3 regions of the Frankia sp. BMG5.60 genome follow, and region 2 is predicted to be linked to each of the others. Evidence: predicted binding sites of a transcription regulator. Region 2 holds the regulator's gene; each other region holds the start of a gene.

What was found. The regulator LexA, encoded in region 2, represses DNA repair genes until DNA is damaged. The targets are predictions, from matches to a motif close to CGAACNNNNGTTCG.
Region 1: the regulator LexA is predicted to act here: its motif matches at 2,316-2,329, upstream of AC5R91_RS04605 (alpha-ketoglutarate-dependent dioxygenase AlkB).
Region 3: the regulator LexA is predicted to act here: its motif matches at 1,732-1,745, upstream of AC5R91_RS05925 (HNH endonuclease signature motif containing protein).

Annotation. Positions count from the first base shown of each region.
Region 1 covers NZ_CM182091.1:1,085,501-1,092,003, reverse strand. Annotated here, with positions in the region: gene AC5R91_RS04615 (MFS transporter) at 1-1,461, shown strand, start outside; gene AC5R91_RS04610 (pyridoxamine 5'-phosphate oxidase family protein) at 1,525-1,923, shown strand; gene AC5R91_RS04605 (alpha-ketoglutarate-dependent dioxygenase AlkB) at 2,343-2,975, shown strand; gene AC5R91_RS04600 (MFS transporter) at 3,228-4,664, shown strand; gene AC5R91_RS04595 (magnesium transporter CorA family protein) at 4,916-6,097, shown strand.
Region 2 covers NZ_CM182091.1:6,211,620-6,218,122, forward strand. Annotated here, with positions in the region: gene hflX (GTPase HflX) at 148-1,608, shown strand; gene lexA (transcriptional repressor LexA) at 1,738-2,496, opposite strand; gene AC5R91_RS25455 (LysM peptidoglycan-binding domain-containing protein) at 3,168-3,473, shown strand; gene nrdR (transcriptional regulator NrdR) at 3,850-4,635, shown strand; gene AC5R91_RS25465 (vitamin B12-dependent ribonucleotide reductase) at 5,030-6,503, shown strand, end outside.
Region 3 covers NZ_CM182091.1:1,446,362-1,452,864, forward strand. Annotated here, with positions in the region: gene AC5R91_RS05925 (HNH endonuclease signature motif containing protein) at 302-1,699, opposite strand; gene AC5R91_RS05930 (GNAT family N-acetyltransferase) at 2,051-2,527, opposite strand; gene AC5R91_RS05935 (ArsR/SmtB family transcription factor) at 2,786-3,403, shown strand; gene AC5R91_RS05940 (SRPBCC family protein) at 3,372-3,869, shown strand; gene AC5R91_RS05945 (SRPBCC family protein) at 4,091-5,110, opposite strand; gene AC5R91_RS05950 (hypothetical protein) at 5,134-5,853, opposite strand; gene AC5R91_RS05955 (GvpL/GvpF family gas vesicle protein) at 5,850-6,503, opposite strand, start outside.

The sequences.
Region 1 (6,503 bases), 2.7 Mb from region 2:
CTCGCCCCGCCGGCGGCCGGGGCCGCCCGCAAACCTGGGCTCATCCTCGCCTTCCTCAGCGTCGCCGGCTTTATGACCTTCCTCGACGTCTCCATCGTGAATGTCGCCCTGCCGACCATCGAGGACAAGCTCGACATCTCCGCGACACAGCTACCGTACGTCGTGACGACCTACGGCATGCTGCTCGGCGGGTTTCTGCTGCTGTGTGGACGCCTCGCGGACACTTACGGCCGCCGCCTGATGCTGCAGGGCGGCCTGACGCTGTTCGCCCTGTCCTCCCTGATGGCGGGCCTCTCCCAGGAGGCGGTCATGCTGATCGTCGCGCGCGGGCTGCAGGGCCTGGGCGCGGCCTTCATCGCCACATCGGCGCTGAGCCTGCTGACCAACAGCTTTCCCGAGGGGCCCGAACGCAACAAGGCGCTCGGCGTGTGGGGCGCGCTCAGCGGACTGGCGGCGGTGGCCGGAGTGACCCTGGGTGGCCTGCTGACCGACGGCCCCGGCTGGCGCTGGATCTTCTTCGTCAACGTTCCGATCGGTCTGCTCGGCGCGTTGGTCGCGCCGAGCGTGGTGGCCGAGAGCAAGGCCGCCGAACGCAGCTCCTCGTTCGACATCGCCGGCGCGGTCGCCCTGACCGCCGGCCTGGTCCTGCTGATCTTCTCCCTCGGTCAGACGGTCGACGACGCCGAGCCGCCCGGCGGGCGGATAGCGGCCGGCTTCATCGTCTCCGCGCTGCTGCTCGTGGCGTTCCTGCTCATCGAACGCCGCGCCCGCGATCCGCTGATCACCCTGAGCATCTTTCGGCGGCCGTCGCTGCGCGCGGCGAACCTCGCCGCCGTGCTACTGCTCGGCAACGTGGTGACGCTGTTCTTCTTCGCCAGCCTCTTCATGCAGCAGGTCCTCGACTACTCGCCGCTGCGGACCGGCCTGGCCTATGTGCCGCTGGCGGCGATCGTGGCCGTCGGCGCGGGCATCGCCTCCCAGCTCGTCACCAAGGTGCCCGCGAAGCTGGTGCTCCTGATCGGGCTGCTGCTCACCGAGGGCGGCATGCTGCTGCTGTGGCGGGCGCCCGTCGACGCCTCCTACCCGGTCGATCTGCTGCCCGCCTTCCTCATCACGGGCGTCGGTCTCGGCCTGTCCTTCGTGCCGATCCAGGTCGTGGCGTTCACCGGCGTCGGCGAACACGAGTCGGGTCTCGCCGCCGGTCTGATCAACACCAGCCAGGAGGTCGGCGGCGCGATCGGTCTGGCCGTCGCCGCCACCTACGCCTTCCGCAACCTGGCCGAGGTGACGGAGCGGGCGCACGGCGTGCCCGCGCTGGTGCACCAGGCGCGGGCCGGCGTCTTCCAGGACGCCTTCCTCACCGGTGTGATCTTCGTTGCCGCCGCCTTCCTGGTCACGTTGGTGCTGCTGCCCCTCACCCGGCCCGAGGACGCCCCCGACCCGACGGCACTGCCCGGCTGACCGCGGCACGGCCCTGCCACGTCGGCCCCGCGACGTCAGCCCCCATCCGGACAGGAGCGGTACATGCGCGGGCACACGATGATCCTGCCTCCCGCGGCGGAGGCGTTCCTCGCCGCCGACCATCTGGGCACCTTCATCACCCTGCGGCCGGACGGGTCGCCGCACGCGGCCCCGGTCCGCTTCACCTGGGACCCCGACGCCCGGCTCGCCCGCGTCATGACCGTGGCCTCCCGACGCAAGGCCCGCAATGTGCTGGCGCGTCCGGGCGGACGGGTGTCAATCTGCCAGGTCGACGGGGGGCGCTGGCTGACCCTGGAGGGCCCCGCGGTGGCGTCGGACGACCCGGGGCGGGTCGCCGAGGGCGTGCGCCAGTACACCCGACGGTACTGGTCGCGCCCGCCCAACCCGCGCGGGCTCGTCGTCATCGAGATCACCATCGACCGGGTGATGGGTCTGTACTGACCCGCCCCGCGGCGGCCCGCCGCCGTCCGGCCGGGGGACCGCCGCCCCCGAACACGGCCTTGATCGCGATCGGCGGACCGTGGTCCCGGGCGAAGGCGACGACCTGCTCGACGTCGCGCACCGGTCGCTGAGCCCGGCGACGAGCGGGGCGCCCGCCTCGTGGGCGATGCGCCGGGCGATTTTCTCCATCGGCCGGAGGAAGATTGGCGAACGGTGTCGAGAACCACCTTCCGGCATCCATCGACAAAGTTCAACACGCGATATGTCAGACGGGGGTGAAGTCTCCGTGGACGATCGTCAGAGTGGCAAATATCCGACAGGTCCGCGCTTTCCTGCGGCTGCGCCGTCGCGTTCTGCCGGCGGGCCATCGGGTCCGCGACGTCAGGCCCGGTCGAACTGGTGTTTGGTAGTCTGAGGTGGTGGACGTCGCCCCGTTCCAGGCCTCGCTGCTCGATGCCGCGGCGGCGGTCGAGGTCGCTCCGCTCGCGGGGGCCGTGCGCCGGCGCGTGCTGTCCGCGGGCGCGTGGGTGGACCTGCGGCCGCGTTGGATCGAGGGGGCGGACGCCCTGTTCGAGCGGCTGCGCGACGGGGTCCCCTGGCGGGCCGAGCGGCGCTCCATGTACGAGCGGGTAGTCGACATCCCGCGGCTGCTGGCCTTCTACGGCGGCGGCGAGGCGCTGCCCGACCCGGCGCTGGCCGCGGCGCGCGACGCGCTCGACGAGCGCTATGCGGCCGAGCTGGGGGAGCGGTTCGTCACCGCGGGACTGTGCCTGTACCGCGACGGCCGCGACAGCGTCGCCTGGCACGGCGACCGGATCGGGCGCGGTGGCCGGCAGGACACGATGGTGGCGATCGTCGTGCTGGGCTGCCCCCGGCCGCTGCTGCTGCGCCCGCGTGGCGGCGGCCCGGCGCTGCGCTTCGAGCTCGGCCACGGCGACCTGATCGTCATGGGCGGTAGCTGCCAGCGCACCTGGGATCACGCGGTGCCCAAGTCGTCCCGACCGGTGGGTCCGCGGATCAGCGTCCAGTTCCGCCCGCGCGACGTGCGCTGAGCTCCCGTCGGCGCTGAGCTCCCGCCGGCGGGGAGTGCCCGGTGGCTGCGCGGCGCGTGTCCCGACCCGCCACGGACGGCGGATGTTCCCGGTCCGCCCGCCTTCGTGACCGAGAAAACGCGGGCGGATCGTTTTATTGACAGATCGGTCCAGAACTCTCTAGGTTTTGTGTACCGATCAGTCCAATAACTGGTGCCGTCGCGGATGAGCGTGCCGTCGGCGGGCGCTTCCCCCTTCTGAAGGCGAGATCCGATGACTCTGCAGGACGAAGTCGCCGCGCTGCGGCCGACCTCGGCCACCGGCGGCGGTCGTGACACCCGCCCGGCGCTGGTCCTCGCCGTGCTGTCGATCGCGAGCTTCCTCGCCCAGCTCGACGTCTGGATCACCAACGTCGGCCTGCCGAACATCGGCGCGGGCGTCGGGGCGGCGTCGCTGTCCGATCTGAGCTGGGTGTTGAACGGTTACGCGATCGTCTACGCGGCGCTGCTGGTCCCGGCGGGCCGCCTCGTCGACCGCTTCGGCCGCAAGGGCGGGTTCCTGCTGGGGCTGGCGCTGTTCGCCGCCGCGAGTCTCGGCGCCGGCCTCAGCGGCGACGTGTGGGTCCTCGTCGCCTTCCGCGTCGCCCAGGCCGTCGGGGCCGCGTTGCTGACCCCGGCCAGCCTCGGGCTCGTGCTGGTCAGCGCGCCGCCGGAGAAGACGGCGACCTACGTCAAGATCTGGTTCACCACCGGGGCGCTGTCCGCGGCCTCCGGCCCGGTGCTCGGCGGGCTGCTGGTGCAGGCGTCGTGGCGGTGGCTGTTTCTGATCAACATCCCGGTCGCGGTGGGCGCGATCGCGCTGGCCGCCCGCCACGTCCCGCGGACCCGCGGCGAGCGGGACCTGCGGGTGCCCGACATGCTCGGCGGCGCCGTCCTGATGATCTCGGTTGCCGCGCTGTGCCTCGCCATCGTCGAGGGGCCGCAGTGGGGCTGGTCGGGTGGCCGCGTCGTCGGCGCGTTCGTCGTGGCCGCCGTCGCCGTCGCCGCGTTCCTCGTCCGCTCCGCCCGCCACCCGGCGCCGGTGGTCGCGCTGTCGCTGTTCCGCAACCGCGTCTTCGCCGCCGGCAATCTGGTCCCGCTGCTCTCGTTCGCCTCGTTCGGGCTGGTGCTGCTCTCGGCGATCCTGTTGCTGCAGGGCCACTGGGGCTACTCCGCCATCCGCACCGGTCTGGGCACGGCGCCCGGCCCGGTCGTCTTCGCCGCCGGGGCCGCGCTGGCCGAGGCGCTGCACCAGCGGGGCGGGCTGAGGATCGGGCGGATCGCCGCGGTCGGGATGGCCATCGGCGTGGTCGGCCTGCTGCTGCTGGCCCTGCTCGCCGACGACGGGGCGAGCTACGCCACCGGCTTCCTGCCCGGCTGGCTGTCGCTCGGCCTCGGGCTGGGCCTCGCGGTGCCGGCGGCGATCTCGTCGGCCACGGTCGAGCTCGCCCCCGCGGACGCCGCGACCGGCAGCGCGATCGTGTCGATGGCGGTGCAGGTCGGCTCTGTGATCGGCGTGAGCATCCTGGTCGCGATCCTTGGCACGGCGTCCTCCGCGGCGCCGGTGGCCGCCTACCGGCATGCCTGGTTCGTGGCGTTGGGCCTCGCGGTGGCGGCCGGTGTCGCAGCGCTCGGCCTCGACCCCCGGCGGCGGGCAGCGGCCCACGACTGACCCGCGCCGGCCTTCGCCGCCGGACCCCGCCCCTGCCGTCCCGGGTGCCCATGCCTTCCCGGGTGATGGTGCCGGGTGACGGAGCCGGACCCGCTGCCCCGAACCCGATCAGACAGGTGCGGTGACCCTGCTCCCCGCGACGTGGTGTCCGGTTCCTCCGCGGCGGGATGGGAGTGAGGGGCCGGCGTGGGTACCGCCTTCGCAGACGAGCGGTCGCGGAGCCGCGAGCAGGCGAAGGGGTGGTAGGGGCCATGGCCGATCAAAGCGGTTCCGGACGCGTGGGACTGGCCGGCACGCCCCCGCGCCACCTCGACACGGGCGGTGGCACCGACGCCGGCCTCGGCGGAGCGCGGACCGATCCGAACCAGGCCGACCGCCGGGGCGGATCGGGCCCGGCGACCGCCGGCGGCGAGGCGTCGGGCCACCCCCGTGCCGGCGAGGCGTCGGGCCACCCCCGTGCCGGCGAGGCGCGGACCCGAGCCTTCCGCGACGGCGTGCTGATCGAGGAGAACTTTCCGCTCGCCGACGTCGACCGCTTCCGCGGGAACGACGACATGGTGGTCTGGCTGGACCTGTGCGCCCCGGACGCCGAGCAGATCCGCCTCGTCGCCGACGAGCTGCGCCTGGACCCGCACGCCGTCGAGGACGCGCTGTCGGCCGGCGAGCGGGCGAAGCTGGACCGCTACCCGACCCACCTGTTCCTCAACACCTACGCCGTGCGCCTCGACGTGGCCTCCGGGGAGTTGGTCAGCCAGGAGATCTCGGCGTTCATCGCCGGGCGGACGCTGGTCACCGTGCGTGGCGACGACACGTTCGACCTCGACGCGATTCTACGCCGCGTGAACGGTGCCGACCTGGCCGCGCACGGCGTCGGCTACCTCGTCCACGGAATCATCGACGTCGTCGTCGACGGCTACTTCGCCGCCGTGCAGGCCCTGGACGGCGCGCTGGAGGACCTCGAGGACATGCTCTTCGACGAGGACGTGCCGGAGCAGGCCGTCCACCGGCGCAGCTTCGAGCTGCGCAAGAGCCTGGTCCAACTCCGGCGGGAGATCCTGCCCATGCGCGAGGCGGTGAACGGCCTCATGCGCCGCGACACCGGGCTCGTCACCGACGGCCTGGTCTCCTCCTACCAGGACGTCTACGACCACGTGCTGCGCGCCACGGAGTGGACCGACAGCCTGCGCGACATGATCAACTCGATTCTGGACACCAACCTGACGATCCAGAGCAACCGGCTGAACCTCGTGATGAAGAAGATGACCGGCTGGGCGGCGATCATCGCCGTGCCCACCCTCATCACCGGCTTCTTCGGCCAGAACGTCCCCTACCCGGGCAGCGGCGAGAGCTGGGGGTTCTCGGTCGACCTGTTCGTCCTCGTGCTGTCCGCGGCGATCCTCTACGTCGTGTTCCGTCGCAAGGGCTGGCTGTGAGGGCGGCTGCGGGCTCAGAGGCGCAGGAACGGTCCGGGATGGTGGAAGGCGCCATGTAGGCGGGGCTGCGCCCGCAACCGTTCTCGGCAAAGGCGACGACGCCGGGCACCGGGGATCTCGCCGCGGCGGACGGCGTGGGCATCGCGGAGCGCTCCCCGCCGGGCGGCCCAACAAGGCGCGTGGCCGGGGCTCGGCGGGCGCCACGCCTCGGCCAACGAAAAGGAAAGGTTACGCTGATTTGCCTTTTACGCTGGATCCTATCGTCCCTGTGACCAGGCAGAATACAGCCACTGTAAGGCGCCTAGTGGACCGTGTATCGATGAGGACGACTTGACGGCGAGCCACTGCCCTGAGTTCCTTGCATGCGAGGGGATGCCAGGCCGATTCTCTGGCCTTGAGTCGGGTA
Region 2 (6,503 bases):
GGGATGAATCCGCGAGGGAAGCGGTCGGCGCCCCGCGCCGACGCTTGCCCGCGGACCTCATCAGGTCGCCGGAACCCGCGAGCGTGACCTGGCCGGACGAAGCGGCGCGGAATCTCGCGGCAGCGAGCCGCGTTGAGAACGGATGGTATGACTCTTCCTGCCGACGCCCTGACGGCGTCCACTTTCGACAGATCCCTCATCGACCTCGCCGATTCGGATTCGGCGTACCTCTCGGGCTTCTATGACGATTCGGGGGACGGCTTCGACCTGGAGGAGCGCGCGGCACTGCGCCGCGTGCCCGGCCTGGCCACCGAGCTCGACGACGTCACCGAGGTCGAGTACCGCCAGTTGCGGCTGGAGCGGGTCGTCCTCATCGGCGTGTGGACGTCGGGTTCGCTGCGGTCGGCCGAGGCATCCATGGCGGAGCTCGCCGCCCTCGCGACCACGGCGGGTTCGGTCGTGCTGGACGCGCTCGTGCAGCGACGCGACCGGCCGGACGCCTCGACCTACGTCGGGTCCGGCAAGGCCCGCGAACTCGCCGAGGTCGTCACCGCGACCGGCGCGGACACGGTGATCTGCGACGGCGAGCTCACCCCGGGCCAGCTACGCCAGTTGGAGGAGGTCGTCAAGGTCAAGGTCATCGACCGGACCGCGCTCATCCTCGACATCTTCGCCCAGCACGCGACGTCTCGGGAGGGCAAGGCCCAGGTCGAGCTCGCCCAGCTCCAGTACATGCTGCCCCGCCTGCGCGGCTGGGGTGAGTCGATGTCCCGCGCCGCGGCCAGCGGCGGTGGGCGCGCGCCCATCGGTACTCGCGGACCTGGCGAGACGAAGATCGAGACAGACCGCCGACGGCTGCGCGCGCGGATGGCGCGTCTGCGCCGGGAGCTCGCCGGGATGGCAACCGTGCGGGAGACGAAGCGGTCGGCCCGCCGGCGCGGCGAGGTGCCCGCGGTGGCGATCGCCGGTTACACCAACGCCGGCAAGTCCTCGCTGCTCAACCGTCTCACCGGCGCCGGCGTCCTCGTCGAGGACGCGTTGTTCGCCACGCTGGATCCCACCGTGCGGCGCGCGACCCTGCCGGACGGCCGGGCGTTCACCCTCACCGACACGGTCGGGTTCGTCCGGCACCTCCCGCACCAGATCGTCGAGGCGTTCCGCTCGACCCTGGAGGAGGTCGCCGACGCGGACCTCATCCTGCACGTCGTCGACGGCTCCGCCCCCGACCCGGCCGCCCAGATCTCAGCCGTACGCGAGGTGCTCAACGACATCGACGCGGGCAACGTGACCGAGCTGATCGTCGTGAACAAGGTCGACGCCACCGAGTCGACCGTCCTCGCCGGCCTGCGCCAGCTCGCGCCCGACGCGGTCTTCGTCTCGGCGCGCACGGGGGAGGGGCTGACCGCGCTCGTCGACGCTCTGTGCGACCGAGTCCCCCACCCCGACGTGGAGATGAAGGTCCTCGTCCCCTACACGCGGGGCGATCTCGTCTCGCGGGTACACGCTCACGGCGAAGTGCTCGAGTTGGAGCACACGGCGGACGGCACCCGACTGCTCGCGAGGGTGTCGCCGTCGCTCGCCGCGGAACTGCACACCTTCCAGCCCTGACCCGTCCAGCCCTGATCCGCCGCGCCGGGACCGGCGCTGAGCTCGCCGTCGGCGCGGTCGGCGGAGCATACCCGCCCGGTCCACGGCAGCCGAATCGGCCGGCCGCCTCGCGCGGCCGGCCGTCCACGGTCAGACCCGGCGCAGCACGGCGACGATCCGCCCGAGGATCGTCGCCTCTTCGCCAGGGATGTCGCTGAACGTCGAGTTCTCCGGGTGCAGCCAGACCTTGCCGTCGCGGACCCGTAGCCGCTTGACCGTCGCCTCGCCGTCGATCATCGCGGCGACGATCTCACCGTTGTCCGCGACCGGCTGCTGGCGCACCACCACCCAGTCGCCGTCACAGATTGCCGCGTTGATCATCGATTCGCCGACGACCCGGAGCAGGAACAGGGTGCCCTCGCCGACGATCTCCTTCGGCAGCGGAAAGACGTCCTCGATCGCCTGCTCGGCCAGGATCGGCCCCCCGGCGGCGATCCGCCCGAGGACCGGCACGTAGGCCGCGGACCCCTCGCCGCTCGCGCCGGCCGGGGCCGCGGCGCCCGGGAACGTCGACACGACGGCCGCCGCGCCGGAGTCGGCCTTGCGCCGCGGCCGATCGGGGCTGAGCACCTCCATCGCCCGCGGACGGTTCGGGTCCCGGCGCAGGTAGCCCTTCTCTTCCAGCACCTTGAGCTGATGCGCCACGCTGCTCGTGCTGGTCAGCCCCACCGCCTCCCCGATCTCCCGCACGCTGGGCGGGTACCCGCGCCGTTCCACCTCGGCCCGGATGACCTCGAGCACCTTGCGCTGCCGGGGGGTCAGGCCGGCTGCGTCCGCGGGGTTTTCGGGAAAGGCCCGCACGTTGCCGCGGGCCCCGCCCCGGCGTGTACCCCTGCCTTGGCTGGTCATCGCCTACCGCTCTCCTCGTCGCCTACTCTGTCGCCGGTGGGCCGCCGCTCGGCCGCGCGCTGGACGTGCGCGCGGCTGTCGGCCTCGCCCGGCGAGACCGGCACCCCCCACGGCACCCGGCTGTCCGCGACCGGGGGAGACCGCCCGGTGCAAACCTGATCGTCTCGACGGTAACCGCCCGGTCGCGGAATCTCAAACGTCTGTTCGAGCGTGTCCCTTTCCCTGGCGGGACTCCGGTGTGACAATCGATCAGGAGTTCGATCGAACGGGAGTTCGTGGCGTCGACGACGTGGTCCGGGGCGCCTTGGGAGGAAGCCGTGCAAAGCGCGCACACCACACAGGTGGTCGATCTGGCGGCCGCCCGGGAGCGGGCGGTGCGCCGCGCCGGGGGATGGCCGGCGAGCGGTCCGGCGCGGATGCGGGTGGCCCTGCCGGCCGCCAGGGTCGGTGCCGGGAGGCCGGTTCCGAGGGCGTGCCCCTCGCACGCGCCGGTTCCCCGGGCGACGAGGTCCGAGGCGCAGAAGTCCCAGGCGTCGAAGTCTCAGGTGTCGAAGTCTCAGGTGTCGAGGTCTCAGGCGTCGAGGTCCGAGGCGCCGGGATCTCGGTCGCGGAGATCCCGGTCGCCGGGCCCGCCGCGGCGGCTTGCCCGCGGATCAGGATCCCGGCCGCCGGTGCGCCGCGCCGCCGGCGAGCCGCTGCCGCCGCTGCGGCTGACCCACCGCGGCCGGGTGGTCGTGGTCGCCGTCGTCGCGCTGGCGATCGCCGCGGTGCTGGTGGTCGTCCTGCCGCGCGCCTCGATCGCGTGGTCCGGCGAGCCGCCGCGGGGTCACCTGGTCCTCGCCGGGGAGACGCTGTGGGAGATCGCAGTCGCGCTCGATCCCGACGCCGACACCCGCGCCGTCGTGGATCGGCTGATGCGGATCAACCATCTCCCCTCGGTCGAGCTCACCCCCGGCCAGTTCCTGTTGCTGGGCTGACCCTCCGGTCGGCCGGTCCGCTCCGCCACCGTCCGGTCCCGATCGGCGCTCGGCGGCTCGCCGCCGTGACGGGCCGGTGCCCGGCGGCAGCGGGCGGGTGCGGCGCCCTCGCGCAGGGTTGTCGCGCCCCCGCGGGCTGATGTCCCGGTGTGACACGCGGGGGGTCGGTGTCCCCATCACTGGGGTTGTGCGCTAGGTTAGACACAACATCTGGTGCTTATGCGGGTGTAAGTCATCCACAGGTTGCGCACAGGCTTTCCACAGAGGTGCGGGCGGCCGTCCACAGGGGCGGCTCGGCCGGTGCGGAGGCGCGGGTCGGCTCGCTGTCCCGCCGCGCCAGGTGGCCGCGCCGGACCGGACGAAGGAGGCGTATCGCGTGCGATGCCCGTTCTGCCGGCATCCGGACAGCCGTGTCGTCGACAGCCGGGAGGCCGAGGAGGGCTCGGCGATTCGGCGGCGGCGATCCTGCCTGTCGTGCGGTCGCCGGTTCACCACCATGGAGGAGGCGTCGCTGCGGGTGCTCAAGCGCAGCGGCGTGGCGGAGCCGTTCAGTCGCGCGAAGGTGATCACCGGTGTGCGCAAGGCCTGCCAGGGCCGGCCGGTGCGCGACGACGATCTTGCTCTGCTGGCCCAGCGGGTTGAGGATGCCGTGCGCTCCTCGGGCTCGGCGGAGGTCCCCGCGGAGGCGATTGGCCGGGCGATCCTCGGCCCGCTCCGCGAGCTCGACGAGGTGGCCTACCTCCGCTTCGCCTCGGTGTACCTGGCCTTCGAGTCGCTCGGCGACTTCGAGAGCGCGATCGCGGCGCTGCGGGCCGAGACGTCCGGAGCCCGCCGCGGCGCCGACCTCGACGACCTTGACGAGCTGGGAGATCCAACCGTCCGTCCCGCCGGCGGAGCGTTCACCGACCAGGCGGACCCGTCGCAGCGGGCCGGTCCCGAAGGCCCCCCACCCGGCGGCCGGCGGGCCGACTCAGATACCCCACGCCCCGGCCGCCCAGGCCGGGACACACCCGCCGCCGTCCGCGAGCAGCCGGAGACCCCGGGCCGCCGTGGCGGCGGAAACCAGTTGAACATCGTCGAGGGCGGGCTCGGCCGGGCCGAGCCGATCACGGGGGAGTACGAGGTCGGCCGGGTGCGCGGCGCCTCGGCCACCCGCACCTGACGGGGCCGCCGCGGGACCGCCGAGGCCCCGTCCCGCCCGTCCCGCTAGCAGCTCGCCGCCCCGCCGGCCCGTTCCCGTCTGGACGGGACGACCTGACCCGGCCGGCGTGGGCGTCCGATCCCGCGCGACCCGGTTTCGCGCGTCCTGCTCGCGACCCCTACCCGGCCGCGCCCGTGGGCGGACGGCGCGGGGACGGGGGCCGGACCGCCGGGGCCGGTGTGTTCGTCATGCGTGTCGCTGCCGCCGGACCCGGTCGACCCCAGGGTTCGGCGTCGGCCGATACGCCGATTCGCCCGCGGTCCGCCGTCCACGCGTGCAGTGGACCGGGCCCGGGCGGGGATGCCACCACCAGTGCGCCAGCGCGCGCCGATGAGAAGACAGGACGAGGAGCGTCATGACCGAAAGTCGCGGCACGAAGGCGGGCAGGTCTGCGGCCAGGGCGGGCGGATTGAAGATCCGGCGCTCGCGCACCACCGCCGGCGTCCACCCGTACGACGAGGTCACCTGGGAGACCCGGGACGTCGTCATGACCAACTGGCGGGACGGTTCGGTCAACTTCGAGCAGCGCGGGGTGGAGTTCCCCGATTCCTGGTCGGTCAACGCGTCGAACATCGTGACGAGTAAGTACTTCCGCGGGGCGCTGGGCACGCCCGGCCGGGAGTCCTCCCTGCGCCAGCTCATCGACCGGGTCGTGCACGCCTACGGAGCGGCCGGCCGCGAGCACGGCTACTTCGCCGCCGACGCCGACGCCGAGATCTTCGAGCACGAGCTGACCTGGATGCTGCTTCACCAGGTGTTCAGCTTCAACTCCCCGGTGTGGTTCAACGTCGGAACCTCGGCCCCCCAGCAGGTCTCCGCGTGTTTCATTCTTTCAGTTGATGACACTATGGAGTCGATTCTCAACTGGTACCGCGAGGAGGGGCTGATCTTCAAGGGCGGCTCGGGGGCCGGGCTCAACCTGTCCCGCATCCGCTCCTCGAAGGAGCTGCTGTCCTCCGGCGGCACGGCGTCCGGCCCGGTGAGCTTCATGCGCGGCGCGGACGCGTCGGCGGGCACGATCAAGTCGGGCGGGGCGACCCGGCGGGCCGCGAAGATGGTCGTGCTCGACGTCGATCACCCGGACATCGTCGAGTTCGTCGAGACGAAGGCCCGGGAGGAGGACAAGATCAGGGCGTTGCGGGACGCCGGGTTCGACATGGATCTCGGCGGGCGCGACATCGCCTCCGTGCAGTACCAGAACGCCAACAACTCGGTCCGGGTCACCGACGAGTTCATGCGCGCGGTCGTCGACGGGGGCAGCTTCGACCTGCGGGCGCGCCTCGACGGCCGGACGATCGAGACGATCGACGCGAAGGGGCTGTTCCGCACCGTCGCCGAGGCGGCGTGGGCCTGCGCGGACCCCGGCATCCAGTACGACGGCACGATCAACGACTGGCACACCTGCCCCGAGAGCGGCCGGATCAGCGCCTCCAACCCCTGCAGCGAGTACGTGCACCTGGATAACTCAAGCTGCAACCTCGCGTCGCTGAACCTGTTGAAGTTCCTGCGCCCGGACCGGACGTTCGACGCCGAGGGGTTCGTCGCCGCGGTCGAGCTGATCATCACCGCGATGGACATCTCGATCTGCTTCGCGGACTTCCCGACGCCGGAGATCACCGCGGTCACCCGCGCCTATCGCCAGCTCGGCATCGGGTACGCCAACCTCGGCGCGCTGCTCATGGCCAGCGCTCGCGCCTACGACTCCGACGGCGGCCGCGCGCTCGCCGCGTCGATCACCTCCCTGATGACCGCCACCGCCTACCGGCGCTCGGCGGAGCTCGCCGGCATCGTCGGCGCCTACGACGGCTTCGCCCGCAACGCCGACGCGC
Region 3 (6,503 bases), 3.0 Mb from region 2:
AACGCCGGACACCGCCAGGGCAGTAGACAGGCACCTCCCTGACTGCTCCCGGGATAAACACCAGACCCCGGTTTTGATCTCGTCTTATGCGTTACGACGCTTCGTCGGTGGTTCACGGTCGTTCGTCTTCCCGGCCCGTACCTGCCGCCTCTCGGGCGACGTTTCCGTGTCGCTCACCACCCCGCCTCATTCAACGGAGCGGCACCCGGTGGTTTGAGACCTTCTCCTGTAAGACGATCCCGAAGGGCCTACCTTCATCTTCAGCACAGCACCACAACGTCGAGGATCCGCTTCTACATCATTACCTCTCAGTCATGTTCGGTATCGCACGGTGATAACCGCAGAGAAGGACGCTGTTGTCCAGCGAAGTATGGCCGCCGTCTATCCAATGGTGGATATGGTGCGCTTCGGGCCATCCTGCCGGACGATCGCAGCCGGGGAACGCGCAGCCGTTGTCTCGGGCAATCAGCGCCTGGCGGATGTCGGCGGTGACGGTGCGGTGCGCACGGCCGACGTCGAGGGGGACGCCGGCGGGGTCGAGAATGATGCGACGGACCGATGCGTCACAGGCGATGCGACGAAGGGCCTCGCGGGGCAGGGGCTGCCCCCAACTGGTGGTCGCGGGCAGGCGGGAGCGGCCGAGCAGCGCCGCCCAGGGAATGGTGACGGTCAGGTGCGGGCGGATCCCGCCGCTGGCGGGCAGCGCGGCGGTGTCAAGGGTGCGGCCGAGCAGGTCGACGAGGGCGTCGGCGCGCCGGCGGGCGGGGCTACGTGGGTCGAGAGTGCCGTCGACGGCGGGGCGGGGTGCGGCCAGCGGGTCCAGCGCGGTGCGTAGCAGAGCGGCGGCTTCCGCATCGAGCTCGCCGCTGATCCGGGTCATCCCGTCCGGCAACTCCGACATCCACAGCCCCCGCCGCCGCGCCGGATCCTCTCCACCCCCATCGGCCAGACTGCCGGGATCGGCGGCGGCGCGACCCCCGGGATCGGCGGAATCGGCGGAATCCGCGGGATCCGCGGGATCCGCGGGGTCGTGGGGTTGGCCGACGTCCGCACCGCCAGCGCCTGACTCGCCCTCGCCGGACTGCGCGCCGGCACCCGGCGCATCGCCCTGACTGGCAGACCCGCCGGGAGCCGGGTCGGGCGGATCGCCGCCGGGGCTGGGATCCGCCCACGTCAATGTCTCGCGTAGGTGACGGGCCAGGCGGGCCAGCGCGGTCGGATCGAACTCGTCGGCCTGCCGCAGCAGGAACGCCTCCGCCCGCCGGCGCACGTCCGCAGTCACCCCGGCGGGCAGGGATCTCATCCCCGCGACGATCACCAAGGCCTGCTCCACGCCGATCTCCCCCACGGCCAGCCGCTGCCCGGTGGCCGCCAGCGGGCCGTCCACGGCCACAGCCAGATCAACCAGACGGCCGGCGTCGGCCGCACGCACCCGGAGCCGTTCCCGCAGCCACGCCGCCGTGCTACTTGCACCGACCCGCCGCGCCAAACCCCGGCCGTGCACCTCCGCAACCACCTGAAGCCGAAACGCCGCCAGCCGCGTCAATACCGCCGTGCAGTCAACCAGACAGGCGTCCAGTTCAGCATCCGACAGCGCCCACACCCGGCCACCGCTCAGCTCGTCCACCCCGGCGGACACCGCCGCGACCCCTTCGAGCAGCGCAGACGACCCACCGGCACCATCAGGATTCCCGACCATGAGAAAAGCCTAGGCAATTCCCATCCAGAAGTCGAACAGATGTTCGCATCCGTAACCGATGCTCCCTTCTGGTCGTCCCAGAGACAACAACCACGACCACAACACCAAGGCTGTCCCCTGCGGGCGCCAAGGGAAGGCGATCATCTACGTGCCGATCGACCAACGATGAGCCGTACTCCTACGGAGCTGCCACTCCCAGCACGTGGCGGTTTCGGTGTACCTGGCACATTCAAGGTCACCGGCACCGGCACCGGCACCCGAGTCGATGACAGCCCGCAGAACCTGATCGAATTCGAATTCGAGAATCCAGTGACCGCACAGAGACCTGCCGGCCAAGGACCACCAGGGAGACTATAGGTCCATCCCGAGCACAGTGTGCACGACGATCTGCCCGCCGTGGTCGTCAGCGAGGTGCCGCATCCCGATCTTCCCTGCTACCCGCCGTGAGGCCGTGTTTCCGGGGTGAACGATCGCCACAAGCCGTTTCGCGCCAAGCTGGTCGCGGGCAAAGTCCCTGCAGGCCGCTGCCGCCTCGCTGGCCAGTTCCTGACCCCACAGACGGGGCAGGACGTGATAGCCGACCTCGAGCATCAGGGCTCCGTTGACCGTCTGCCAGGTGAGCCCGCAGTCCCCGACAAAGGCCCCGCCGTGGGTCTCGACGATCCACAACCCGTGTCCGAATCGGGCATAGTTTTCCTGGTTCCAGGCGATCCACGCGGCCGCCTGCCCACGCGTCTTCGGGGCCGGGTAGTAGGTCATGACCTGTTCGTCTCCGAGCAGGCCGGCCATCACATCAAGGTCATCCGGAGTCATCTGACGGAACCGCAGCCGGGACGTCGGAGGGGGAACCCGCCCGCGACGCTACTGCACCCCGGATCTTCGGCAGGTTCCCGCGGGCGGCTGGTGACCATGAGGGTCAATTGCCCCGGAACCGGAATGACCCGGCAGCGACCACGGGCAGTCGGAGCGGGCCGGGCAGTTGGAGCGGGCCGCCCGAGCGGGCCGGTCGGCGGCCGCCGCAGGGACCGACGGTTCCGGGGACGCCCGCCTTGCCTCGCTCACCGGTGTCCGCTAACGTACAACCCGATGGTTGTAGATCAGGGCTCTGACGAGTACGCCGATCGCCTCTTCCATGCCCTGGCAGACGCGACGAGGCGCGAGATCGTGGCGCTCACCCTGACCGGTGAGCATTCGGTCTCCGATCTCGCCCGGCGGTTCCCGATGAGCTTCGCGGCCGTTCAGAAGCACGTGGCGGTGCTGGCGGGCGCCGGGCTGGTCACGAAGCGGCGGCAGGGTCGGGAGCAGCGCGTGCGGGGCAACGCGGACGCGCTGCGCGAGGTTCATCGGCTGCTGGACGAGCTTGCGGCCCTGTGGCAGGGACGTATCGATCGGATGGCCGCGATCCTCGCCGAGCCCGACCCGCCCGACAGCCACCCGTCCGACAGCGACATGGCAGCGAGCGACCCGTCCGACAGCGACACGGCAGAAAGCGACACGGCAGAAAGCGAGCGGGAGGCGGCGCCCCGGGAGGCGGCGACCGGGCAGACCGCGACCAGGAGCCCGACGTCGACCAGCGACACTGCAGGTCAGCGGCCGACGACCGAACGGCCGAGCAGCCGGCAGACGACAGGCCAGCAGACAACGAACGAGCAGACGGCGAGGAGCAACGCGCATGACCGTGATCGACGTGAAGAAGAATCCTGAGGCCCTCAGCCTCGCCATCAGCTCCAGGTTCGAGGCGCCGCCGCAGCGGGTGTGGCGGATCTGGGCCGACCCGCGCCAGCTCGAACGGTGGTGGGGGCCGCCGACGTACCCGGCGACCGTCGTCGACCACGACCTGGCTCCCGGCGGGTCGGTCACGTACTTCATGACCGGGCCGGAGGGAGACAAGCACTACGGCTGGTGGCGCGTCCGGGCGGTCGACGTCCCACACCGGCTGGAGTTCGAGGACGGCTTCGCCGACGACTCGGGCCGCCCCAACCTCGACCTGCCCACCACGATCGTCCGCGTCCAGCTCACCGCGGACGGCGAGTCGGCGACCGTGATGACGATCGAGAGCACCTTCCCCTCGCCCGAAGCGATGGAGCAGATGGTGTCCATGGGCATGGTCGAGGGCATGTCCGAGGCCCTGGGCCAGATCGAGGCACTGCTGGCGGGCGCCGCGGCCTGACCGCGTGCCCCGTGCGCGGCGGTAGCTCGTCGGCGACGTCGAAGGCCCCCGGGCGTCGCGCCCGGCCCGCCCGCCAGACGGCCCCCCGGTGGCCGTCTGGCGGGTGGCCGTCTGGCGGGCGGACTCGTATGCCGCCTGATCCAGCGTCATCGCGGTGCGCGGCCGATCGCGCGCCCCGCCTGCCGAGATCACAGCTCCGACACGTCCGCCGGCGTGGACGATCAGCCGCCGACCGACGCCCCGGGCCTGGCCTCGGCGTCGGAGGGCGCTTCGGACTCGTCGCCGGTGTCCTCGTCCGAGGGCTCGGGTGTCGCGGCGCCCGCGGGCCGCCCGGCGTCGCCGCGGCCCGAGTCGGCCGCGTCGTCGGTGTCCCGCCTGCCCTCGGACTCCTCCGCGCCCTGTTCGCCTTCGTCGGGTTCGTCGGGCTGTTGGACGACCTCGCCGTCGCGGATCACACCACGCCACGAGCCGCTCGCCTCGCCCTGCATCGTGATGTAACGGCGGAAATGCTTGAGATCGAGCCGGGCCCGTCGACCACCGGCCCGCCAGATATTCCCGGTCTTCTCCATCAATCCGGACGGATAGTATTCCATGGCCAGCAGGACCCGGGTCAGGTCGTCGGCGAGCGGATGGAACGTGACGGCTCCCTTGGTGGAACCCTTCGCGCCCTCCGAGGTCCATACGATCCGCCGGTCCGGTATCTGCTCCTGGACCTTTGCCGCCCAGCTACGGCGGGATTTGAAGACCTTGACCCGCCAGTTCTGCTCGGTCTCGCTCTTCGCGTCCACCGCCTCGACGCCCTTCATGAAGCGGGAGAACTGCGGGTACTGCGTCCACTGGTCATAGGCCACGGAGACCGGCACTCCGACGTCGATCGTCTCTTCGATGTTCGTGGCCTTGGGCGGCCCACTCTTTCCGCCGGACCCCTTGCCACCGAGATGCAGCACCGACTTGACCTTGTCCTTCACCGCCGTGGCCGCCGTCGAGAACGCGGCCCGCATCGGCGACTTCCCGCTGGCCAGCTGCTTGGAGCCCGCCTTGAGCGCGGAGCCCGCACCGCCCGTGTCGGCGAGCACGTTCAGCTTGTCCGTACCCGATGTGAGCCGCTCCGTCGTCTTCCCGACCAACTGGGCACCCCGCGCCTTCGCCAGGTTCTTCGCCTGGCCGACCAGATTCTTCGTCGCCGGGTTCTCGCGCAGGGCGCCGACTATGCCCGTCTGCTTTGCCGTCGTCTGCGTCATGTCCCCTCCTCATCGATCCGTCATCACTCGGCTTCCGCCACAGGAGGGCGACGACGAGCGCCGCGCGTGGGCTCGGGGGCACGGCCGGCGGGACGGCGGTCCCCATCACCGTCGTCGGGCCCCTTCTCCTTGGTCTCCGCCTCCTCCTGCTCAGCTCCCGCCGACTCCTGGTCGGGTTCCTCGGCCTGATCGGCAGCGCCGTCCCTCTGCTCCCCAGAGCCATCCTCGGCCTGCCCACCAGAGCTGCCCTCGGCCTGCCCACCAGGACTGCCCTCGGCCTGCCCATCAGGACTGCCCTCGGCCTGCCCACCGGGGGTGCCGTCCGCACCCTCCCCCGCGGGTGCCTGCTCGTCCTTCTTCCCCCCGGCGCCGGGCACCGTCTTCAGGACGTCGGTCACGTCTCCGGCCGCCGCCTTCGCGGTGGTGCCGCCCTTCTCGGTGAGGGTCTCCGTGAGCTGCTGGGTGCGTTGCTGCAGGTTCTCGGTGAGACGCTCGACCTGGGACTCGTACACCGACAGGGCGGCGCGCCGGCCGGCCTCCACCACCGGTCCGCGCACCTGGGCGAGCAGCTGCTCGCCCTGGGGGGACTGCAGCAGCTTCACGGCCTGATCCCGCAGGACATCCTTGGGATCGTGATTGCGTCCGGTGAGCCAGAGCGCCACGCCGATGGCCGTCTTCGCCTTCTTGGTCCGGCCTAGGACGTAGCCACCGACGAGCGCCGCGGCGATCTTCGCGCTGCTCACAGTTGATCATCTCCCTTACGCTCGTCCCCAGCCGGTCCCCAACCCCAGCGGCCGGTTCCCGCAAAGGAGTCGGCGGGTTCTGCCGCTGAAGTCCGGGTGACGGTGGGGATTTCGATGAAGTCGATGGCGGGCAACGGCCCGACGTACTCGATCGAGAGTTCCGGTCGGGCCCGACGCAGCCTCGCGACCGCGGCGTCGAAGGTCTCGACGTCGTCGTCGGCCAGCAGAAAGGCCCAGCTGAGCACGGGATCCTCCGCCCCGCCGTGTCGCCGTCGCGGCCGATCGGAGCGGGCCAGCGGCTGCAGCTCGCTGAGGATCTCGTCGGCCTGCCGCTGCCGCCGCTGCACGACCAGCTCGGCGATCTCCTGCCCGAACCTGATCCGCTCGTCCAGATCGTCCGGTGGCGGGGAAGCGGCCACCGGCGACCCGGGGAGCACCGCCTGCAACGCGGACTGCTCCTCCTCGTCCACGTCGAGACGCAGCTCCACGAGACCATCGACGGCGTCGAGACGCTCCGGCATCACCTCGACCAGCGGTGCGAGCACCTCCGCGCGCACCGCGTCCTCGTCGGGGGCGACCGTGCCGAACCGCAGGGGCAGCACGGGGCCTCGCGCCAGCAGCCGCTGCAGGATGTCCAGATGGTGCACCGC